3 regions of the Paenibacillus pedocola genome follow, and region 2 is predicted to be linked to each of the others. Evidence: riboswitches for the same ligand, from Rfam matches in the RefSeq annotation. Region 2 holds a riboswitch; each other region holds the start of a gene.
What was found. A riboswitch is a leader RNA that binds a small molecule or an ion and turns the genes downstream of it on or off. The one in region 2 is predicted to bind cobalamin.
Positions count from the first base shown of each region.

Region 1: it holds a riboswitch for cobalamin, as region 2 does, so the genes downstream of both, cobJ (precorrin-3B C(17)-methyltransferase) here and QU597_RS02320 (anaerobic ribonucleoside triphosphate reductase) in region 2, are expected to answer to the same signal.
Region 3: it holds a riboswitch for cobalamin, as region 2 does, so the genes downstream of both, QU597_RS04410 (S-layer homology domain-containing protein) here and QU597_RS02320 (anaerobic ribonucleoside triphosphate reductase) in region 2, are expected to answer to the same signal.

Region 1 is NZ_CP134223.1:2,105,282-2,108,558, reverse strand. Features, by position in the region: gene cobJ (precorrin-3B C(17)-methyltransferase) at 1-1,980, opposite strand, end outside; cobalamin riboswitch at 2,264-2,453, opposite strand; gene QU597_RS08970 (ArsR/SmtB family transcription factor) at 2,589-3,277, shown strand, end outside.
Region 2 is NZ_CP134223.1:532,854-536,130, forward strand. Features, by position in the region: gene QU597_RS02320 (anaerobic ribonucleoside triphosphate reductase) at 1-1,330, opposite strand, end outside; cobalamin riboswitch at 1,672-1,902, opposite strand; gene QU597_RS02325 (MTH1187 family thiamine-binding protein) at 2,290-2,598, shown strand; tRNA gene QU597_RS02330 (tRNA-Thr) at 2,676-2,747, shown strand; gene QU597_RS02335 (hypothetical protein) at 3,259-3,277, opposite strand, start outside.
Region 3 is NZ_CP134223.1:1,020,814-1,024,090, forward strand. Features, by position in the region: gene QU597_RS04405 (GAP1-N2 domain-containing protein) at 1-795, shown strand, start outside; cobalamin riboswitch at 1,334-1,539, shown strand; gene QU597_RS04410 (S-layer homology domain-containing protein) at 1,788-3,277, shown strand, end outside.

The DNA.
Region 1 (3,277 bases), 1.6 Mb from region 2:
CCGCATTCCTAGAGGCACAGCCTCCGTGATCCGGTCCAGCAATATGTCCACCGCTCTCTCCTGCACACCAACCGGACGACCGTAGATAAACTCCACTGCGGGATACTTCTTTTTGGCCTGGTCAATCGCCAGGGGGATATCCAGCTTGGAATGTCCTGCCGCAAATAAAATAATCGGCACAACATACACCACCCCGGCACCACCGGCTACACTTCGTTCAATCCCTCCGGCAATCGAAGGAGAAGCCAATTCGATGAAGCAGGTCTCAATGTTCAGCTCAGGCTTACGGGCAGCAAGCTGGGCTGTAAAATTCCGCAATTCCTCATTGCCCTCTTCAATCCGGCTGCCATGGCCTACAAGCAGTATTGTTTTTCGGGTCATCCTGTTCTTCTCTCCGCTCCAGCTTGTGTTATTCGCTTGCCCAGTTACCCATACTCCGCTCTCCACAGTGCCTATCGACTCAAAAAAGGCAAAAAACCGCTCGTTTGCCTTCCCCTTATTCCGGTATTGCTCAACAACAGCGGTTACCGCGGCAACGGCTTCATCCTCGTCCATGCCTTCACGAACCAGGCTGCCTGCATGTGCCCCCCGGCCCGTCTTCTTCCCTCCGAGGTAAAGCTCATAGCTGCCTCTGGAGTACACGACGCCGATATCCTCCAGCACCGCCGAGCTGCAGGCCATGCCGCAGCCGGCAACACTGATCTGGAGCCCGCGGGGGACAGCCAGCCCATGAAGCCGCTCATGCAGGCGGACAGCTGCTCCTAGACCTTCATTTTTTTTGAGCTCACAGAACCCGCAGGTTTTCACTTTTACAAAATCACCCGGCCGGCTAACGCTCAGCCCGGCAGCAGCCAGTTTATCCGCAATCTCCTCCGGCCCGCAGTGACTGCTGCGCAAGAGAAAATCTCCGTCCTTTAAAGACGCGAGCTGACCGTCATCGCCCGCAAGCTCTGCCAGCAGACGCAGCTGGGCACTGCTGTATCTCCGGCTGCCAAGCCCCGGCGAAACCTCAAGTCCGTCAGATTCAAATGCAACTGCCGATAATACGGCAGAAGCATGCGCCCGGGGCATATTCTGCAGGACAGAAGGGGCACTGCTATCCGCTATGCTGCAGGTCGCACCGCTGCCGGAAGTGCTCTGCGCTGCTGCCGCCAGCGACCAGGGCTCAGCCGCGGTCCGCAGCCGCTCATGCGGCTTCAGCGCCTGAGTCTCCGCGCCAAGATTGTACTTGCGCTCATAACCGCGCGGCGTCACCATCAGGCCGTCATACACAGTGGTAGCAGAGTTGCCTACCACGACTGTAGAGAGCATGCCGATTTCATGCTCCAGCATCGCCTGCAGCGTCGTTACAATGACCTGCTGGCGGTCCCGGTAGGCATTCTTGACAATGCCAACCGGCGTGGCCGGATCACGGTAGCGGAGCAGAATACTGCGCGCTTCCTCGATCTGGCGCGTCCGTTTGCCGCTGCGCGGATTATAAAAGGCAATCACAAAATCCGCAGCACCCGCTGCATCAACCCGCGCGGCAATGCTCTCCCATGGCGTCAGATGGTCGCTTAGGCTAATCGTGCACGAATCATGCATAATCGGCGCTCCGAGGAGGGACGAGCAGGACTGAATCGCCGATATTCCGGGGATTACCTCAACCTCCACACCCTCTGTACGGTTCCAGCCGCGTTCCATCAGCACCTCATAGACCAGTCCGGCCATTCCGTACACGCCGGCATCGCCGCTGGAGATGACGGCTATCGTCTGGCCCGCCTCCGCCCGGCGCACCGCTTCCTGAGCCCGGCTGACTTCTTCGGTCATCCCTGTGCCGACAATTTCCTGATGCTTCAGCAGCGGCTTAATAAGCTCGACATAAGTGTTGTAGCCGATGACCGCTTCGCTCTCCTCAATTGCAGCGAGTGCTCGGCCTGTAATCTGTTGCAGGGCACCGGGGCCAAAGCCGATAATCAGCAGCTTTCCTTGTTTCTCCATTCTTTTTCCCCCGTTCATATGTAGATCAGACAGAACATGCGCCAACGCAATTTTTCTGGTCAATAACAAAAACTCCCGGCCCTTAGGGGTGGGAGTCCTATGTACGTCATCAGTTATGCAAGAGAGGATGTCGGTCTGCTACAGCCCTGAACCTTCACAGGAATGCAATGCTGCAGCTTGTCCCGGCTGAACCCGCAGCAAATCTCAGGAATCCCGTCCGCGGAAGCTGCCCGGCCTCTATTTCATTAACCCGTTCGTACACCGCTCTTATCCGCGTAGAGTCGTGGTGTGCGCCAACAAGGTAGGTCTCCTGGCTCGAAATACAAACGCCAAATCTTCGTCTTCCCCGGCAGCCTGGCCGAGTGACATCCAGAAGTTCAGCTCTTTCTTACAGTGGCGGGACCGCTCGGGAGTTTCACCCGATTCCCTGTTACCCCTTGCCTGACAAGGGCACCTTGTTTCTTCGCTAATTTATTCAATCCATTATAGAGGCCCCCGCCAGACCTTGTCTGTGATAAAAGTGAAGCGCCATTCTTGCCTTTTAACTTGTACCGAAGACATTTAAATAATATAATTATTAACTATATAACATGAACCGGAGGTTCTCCATGAAACTAGATCTCACCGAAGACTCTTTACCGGTGTACGAAGCATTATCCAGTAGCGTACGCCTTCATATGCTCCGGTTGCTTGCTGTTCAACCCATGAACGTCAAGGAGCTGGCTGGAGCAGTCAATCTCAGCAGCGCGATTATGACGATGCATGTGCGCAAACTGGAGGCTGCCGGGCTAATCCGCACCCACATGGCTCCCGGACGAAGCGGTTTACAGAAGATCTGTTCACTTGCTGCCGAGAATGTAGAAATCATCTTCCCTGCACAGGCCAAGGCCGAACGCAAGGCTTACCGCAAGGAGATCCCTGTCGGCCACTACTCCGATTTTCAGATCGAACCCACCTGCGGGCTGGCCACTACGGAGCAGGTGATCGGCAACTTCGACGACCCGCGTTATTTCTGGGATATGGAAAGGGTTAATGCCGGTATTCTCTGGTTTGGAAAAGGATATGTCGAATACAAAATCCCGAACTTCCTGTTAACCAGCCAGCAGCCGGAGGAGCTCGTCATTACGATGGAGATTGCCTCCGAAGCGCCTTCAACCAATAACAATTGGCCGTCAGACATCGCCTTCACCCTGAATGGCCATAAGCTGGGTTATTGGACAAGTCCGGGTGACTACGGGGACCGCCTGGGCAAATACACACCCTTATGGTGGCCTGCTTATACCAACCAATACGGCCT
Region 2 (3,277 bases):
TTCCGTGCTTGAGCAGCTCGCCTACGCTGTCGTCAGGTGCAAGCTGTTCGCCGCCCTCCCAGACACCTTCGCGCATCATGAAGTCCGAGGCTTTGGCTTTCTGGGAAGTCTGGATGCGGAAGCGGTGCAGCAGACCTTCCAGTGCGATGTCCATATAATGATTCAGGTCATCGTAGAAGCCTTCCTCATCAGCGGCAAGACGGCGGCCGGTTACAGTCCCGTGGGCGAGGCCCAAACGGACAAGGTTCAGCGTGTTGAAGGACAGGTTTCCTTTGCCGGAGCAGTGATTGCGTCCGAACCGGTCGCCGAGCACCCGGGTGCGGCAGCCCATTGTGGCAAATTCCGTGTCCGGATCAGCCGGATCGTAATATTGCAGGTTGAGCGGCGCATCCAGATTGGCGAAGTTCGGATACAGTCTGCGGGCTGAGCATTCAGCCGCTTTGAGGAACAGCTCATAGTTCGGATCGCCCTGCTGCTGATTCACGCCTTGCTTGCACTTGAAGATTTGAATCGGGAACACCGGTGTTTCACCGCTGCCGAGGCCGTTCATCGTCGCAGTCAGCAGGGAGCTGATGACCAGCTGGCCTTCCGGAGAAGTGCAGGTGCCGTAGTTGATGCTCGTAAAAGGAATCTGCCCGCCGGAGCGGCTGGACATCGTATTTAGATTATGTATCATGCTCTCAGCTGCCTGAAGGGTTTCGCTTTCTGTTTCTTTCTGCGCGAAGCGGAATGCCCGCGGATACTGCTCAGCCAGATCGGTGCGGCTCATGGAGATGTCGCCAAGATGCTCGCCGGCTTGTCCTTCTTCGAAATACTCCAGTCCCTTACGGAACAGCTTGGCAAAGGACTTAGTTACATAAGGCGCAAGATCGTAGTCAATCTTATTGGCCGATACCCCGCCGTACTGGGCATTCTGCTGAGACTGGAAAATAATCGCAACCAGCGACATCGCCGTCATAATCGAGTTCGGAGGGCGGACGCTGCCGTTGCCGGTGTTGAAGCCTTCACGGAGCAGGCGTTCAAACGGGATGAAGATACAGTTGGTGGTTCCGATGGCGTATTGGTCCAGATCGTGGACGTACACGACATTATCAAGCGTCGCCTGCACGAGCTGCGGCGGCATAGTGAAATTGCGGGCATACCATTTGGAATACTCGCTGCCAAATTTGCTCATTTTACCGGAGAAGCTTTCCCCGTTCAAATTGGCATTCTCGCGCAGCAGGTCGAGGTCCCGGCTTTCGATAATATCCCGTCCCAGATGTATTACTTCATCCAAAAGAACCTCCTGTGCAGCTTGTCCACCATTGTACCGTTTCTCCAGCAGCGTCATGTATAGCTCTCTCCTCTCGGTATAGTCGTACTAGTAATAAAATATCTTTCTTATAAATTCCTCTATCTGAACTCAGTAAAAAGGCATCTCCCGCCTTGGAGGCGGAAAATGCCCGGATGCGTCATAAATATCCGCCAAGCGGATATTTCCAGTGGTCTGGATGTAAAAGAAAATCGGGCATAGCTTAGCCCTCTTGTCTTTTTGCAGAAGCCGATACCTGAAGGCGATAAGGGTTATCGCCTTCAGGTATCGGCAGCCTTGTGCTCCCCAAAGACAGGGTAGGCTATTTCTGCTGCTGCAGGCCGCATACGGACACCTCTCCTGTTCCTCGCAGGCATGAATACGGTGCCCGGAAACAGGCAGGTCTCCTGGCTTCCGGTACATCTTCCGTGCCTTCCCAAGGGCCTCATGCCCTCAGTGGCTCTTAGTGCCGGAAGATGCTGGCTGGCAAGCCCCGTTAGGCCTCCCGCATCCGGTTACAGTGGCGGGACCGCAGCGGATTTGCACCGCGTTTCCCTATTAAGCTTCAGCTCCCTATTTAAGAGCAAAGCACCTGTTTCCACTATATTTTGTTGTCGTTAGTTAAAAATAACCCAATATATTGTGTTTGTAAACCACTTTTTAAAAACCCGCTCCAGGCGCGGGTTCGGCCCGCTTACTCACAAGTGATCCACAGTTAGTCCACAGGTAATCCACAACCTGAGCATAAAAAACAGCGTTCCGGGTCATAAATTGTCCGAAAAAATGCCACAAAGACTCCATAAATATTGTGATTGTGACACTGGAATTGTGACTCGGTGATCAACCTATTAATAGATTCGAATAAAAGGGGTCTGGGGAAGATCCTCATGGCAATTTGTAGGAGCACAGCGGAGTTGCTACAATAAGAAGAGACTAGCGGGATTTAACGGATTCGATAAAGGGAAGGCTCACAAATCTTGTTCAGGAGGGATTTAGAGATGGCTATTGGCGAAGTTACGGTAATTCCGATCGGTACAGGCAGCACTAGTCTCAGCAGCTATGTGGCCGACATGCAGCGGGTATTGCAGACAGTGGAGGGGATCACCTTTGAACTTACTTCTATGGGGACAATTATTGAGGGGCCGGTCTCACAGATTCTGGCTGCGGTAGAAGCACTACATGAATCTCCGTTCACAGCAGGGGCACAGCGTGTATCCACCTCGCTCAAAATCGATGACCGCCGCGACAAGCCTTCTACCAGCCGCAGCAAGCTGCAATCGGTAGAACGCAAGCTGCAGGATAACTAGTTTCCAGGTACAAAAAGTGTTGCGTTTTTTGCTGGAAGTTGTATAATGTTTTTTGTTTGACGGCAAACCTGCTTCAAGCTGGTGTAGCTCAGGGGTAGAGCAACGCACTCGTAATGCGTAGGCCGGGGGTTCAATTCCCTTCACCAGCATCCGCGCTTAAAAGTCCCGTTATATCAACGTATGTCAGCGTTGAATGTGACGGTAGGACATACGATAGGCCAACGTGTTCCCGGTGTTATTCCGGTAGTACGTTGGCGCTGATTTACGAAGCCCCCACAGTAAAATGTGGGGGCTTTTCTATGTCTATTAATCCGCGATCAGGGGGCGAAATTACCGATGTTAGGAGAATTAATGCAGAGCTGCTGCGTACGCTTTAACCAGCTCGTCACTCTCTGGTTTCCGCAAATTCCTTTGAATTTCTCATAACATTCGGCTATTTTCAGCTTCATGACTTCGTCTTGGCATTGCTTGGTTGAAACGAGCATTTGTCGGCTCGTCCTCTTGTAAAAACCACTTCTCGATACCCCAACCAGTTGCACCATAAAATCCAGCTATTAAGTGCGATTAATTAAATCCATCAGACTCATCATAGTCAATTCCATCGGTGTTTTTACGATGTAAGATGAATTTTTGGGTCGCTGTGAGGAGTAGGATTATTAGTTATGATGCTGGAGGCGGT
Region 3 (3,277 bases), 490 kb from region 2:
CCGGAGAGTAGTGCCGGAGCAGGCGGCAGCCAGCCGCCTGTCACTGTAACACTCAGCGGCAGCGGGGCAGCGGCGGGCAGCCGGCTGGTGTTCACCTTCGCCGATGCGGCGGAGTGCTCCGCCTTCAAACCGGCGGAGATTGGGGTTATGTCCGGCGGGGACGTAACGGACACGTACAAGGTCACGGCGACGGCAGGCACTTGCCTCGTGCCTTCGCCTTCGCCGGAGCCGGACGCCGCCGCTGCTGACGGCGGCGCGTCAGCGGCGGCGAGCGATGCAGCCGCCGGAACGGATGGCGGCGCAGCGGGTAACGCCAGCGCCGGAACGGATGGCGGCGCGGCGGGTAACGCCAGCGCCGGAACGGATGGCGGCGCGGCGGATTACGCCAGCGCCGGAACGGATGGCGGCGCGGCGGGTAACGTTAGCGCCGGAACGGATGGCGGCGCAGCGGATAACGCCAGCGCCGGAACAGACAGCGGGGACCAGGGCGTCTCGTCCCCGCCGTCAACGGGTCAGGCCGGCGCAGCGGCTTACCAGGTCACGGTTGACCTGGAACCGGGGGCTGAGCTGGCCCCGGGCAGCATGATTGTCGCCGGTGACTACAAGCTGATTGTCCAGTCTGCCCCGGACACCGCACCTGTTCCGTCACCGACCGTTCAGCCGTCCGATGCCGCTGAGGCAACGCCTGATGCTGATGCTAATGCTGAGACTGGCGTTAATGCCGACGGTAGAGCTAATACTGCTAACGACACTAACACTTCGGAAAATGCTAATGCTACTAACGGTACTAATTGAACTAACGTAAGTTACGGAGCCAACGTATTTACGGAACCGGCATTACTAACGTTACGGAGTCAGCAGACACTGCGGCGCACCGAGTAACAAGAGTAAGTAAAGTTACGCAGAACTACATCCTGAACAGCACATGTTGCCGCAAATAATAGGGCAGGTGCGTTCAGGATTTTTTTCTGCCAATTAGTTGGATTTCCTCCCGCTAACACCTGCTGAAAAGGGGGACATCCACAACTAGTTGGAAATAATCCCGCTAATTATCTTCTTTTCTGCCGTCTATGCTCGAAACAGCCTAATATAGTGGAGGAATTCCGCTTAGTTCCCCTAATAAGTCTGTTTTCGCAGGATTAGCGGTAGTTTTTCCAACTAATAGGATTCCTTTTGTGATTCTCATAGAATCTGAAACGTAGGCACACTGTACATAGAGCAAAACCAGATACAGTCTGCAGTCATCGCACTCACGGCAAGCCGGAGGAGTATTGAAGCACCTTTTCTATAGACATACAGGGGAATACTAGATATGATTATGAATATTAAAATTTCATAGGGTTTTGAAAAAGGTGCGGATCTATCTCCATTGATAGAACCGCTTAAAAGGGAAGGCCGGTGGAAGTCCGGCGCGGTCCCGCCACTGTGATGCGGAGCAACTCCTGCTTGAAGCCACTGTCCAGCTGATAATACGGACGGGAAGGCCGGGAGAAGCGATGAAGCATAAGCCAGGAGACCTGCCTTTTTCGCGAACGTTTCTATTCTTCGTGGGGTAAGAATGCGGAACATATGCAGATGGACGGTGGCTTTTAGGAGCATTATTAGCCTCGGCCCTGAATTTGTATGCTTCCCGGACCGCCCTGTTAAGGGCGGTTTTTTTGTGAGGAAACGATCACCTGAGAGCGATACGCAGTATTGCTGCTTTGGAAGCATGGGCTCGCTGAGACGGCGAATCCGTTTCTTTTTGTTAAAGGCCATACCAAATTTTTGATGAAAAGAGGTTAACGATGAAGACGAAGTTCCCCGCCAAGTTCGTAAGACTAGGCCTGGCTTTATTGCTGGTCATCTCGATTATAGGAGCTGCTATTGTTCCTTCCGGGCAAGCGGCAGCCGCGGCCGGATCCTCCCCGGCTGTTCTGGGTACGGATACGGTTACAGATTCGGTGTATGCATCGGAGGACTCTGCTGCCAATCTACTTAGCCTAGCCGCAGTTCCGGCGGCAGCGGGCCAAATTAGCGCGACAGAAGCCACTTACAAGACTGCCGAATATATTCTTGGCAGCGGTGTGACGTCTGAATGGCAAGCCATCGGACTTGCCCAGGCTGGCTACAGGGTGCCGGACAGCTATGTCCAGTCCCTGACTCAGCAAGTGCAGACTGCCGGCGGCAGGTTTGCAAGCGTCACTGAGTATGCACGTATTGTGCTGGCGGTGAAGGCTGTAGGTGCTGATCCGGCGGATTTTGCCGGTAACGGTTCAACGGCAGGCTACAATCTGCTCGAACGTATCTATAACAATGAGAAGATCAGCGGCCAGACGCTGAACTATCCTGTGTATGCGCTGCTGGCACTGGATTCCGGGAATTATACCATTCCGGGTGATGCCAAGTGGACCAAGGCGGCGCTCTTGACCGAAATTCTATCCAAGCAAAATGCAGACGGCGGCTTTGCCCTGAATTCAGGTGCAAGCGAGCCGGATATAACGGCGATGGCCTTAACAGCCCTGTCCGCATACAAAAGCGACCCGGCGGTAGCGACAGCCGGACAAAAAGCGGTAGCCTGGCTCTCGTCAGCACAGGACAGTAAAGGCGGCTATAGCGATAACAGCGAAAGCGCCGCCCAGGTCATCATCGGGCTGACCTCTTTTGGGATTGACCCTGCGGGCGCCCAGTTTACCAAAAACGGAGCGGATCTGGTCGGAAGACTGCTGAGCTTCCAAACCTCATCCGGCGGATTCATTCATAACAGTGGCGGCAGCATTAACCCGTTTGCAACCGAGCAGGGACTGCAGGCGCTGGTCGCTTATAAACTGTTCAGCGGCGGCAGTAACGGCAAGCTGTACGATTTTACAAAACCTGCGGCGCAGAACCCGCTGGTGTATGTACCGCTGGTCATTGAAGGGCCACAGGGTACATTGGGCCAGGGAAATGCTTATGCAGCGAACGCGCTCGAAGCGCTGGAGAAAGTGGCGGCCCAGAACGGGCTGGCGCTTAAGAATCCTTCCGGCAGCTATGTTACGGGGATCGGCAATGTATTCGCCGGAACCTACGGCGGCTGGGACGGCTGGATGTATGCGGTGGTCCGCGGCGGACAGTGGATGAATCCCGATGTAGGGATGAAGGACTTCAAGCTGAAGGACTCGGACCGGGTAGTCGTTTATTACGCGGGCAGCGATACACAGCTTGTGGAATCCGTTACCTTATCCAAGGCGCAGCCTGGGGAAGAGGAGCCTTTTACCGTCACGGTTAATCAGATTAAATGGGTCTGGGATAACACAAC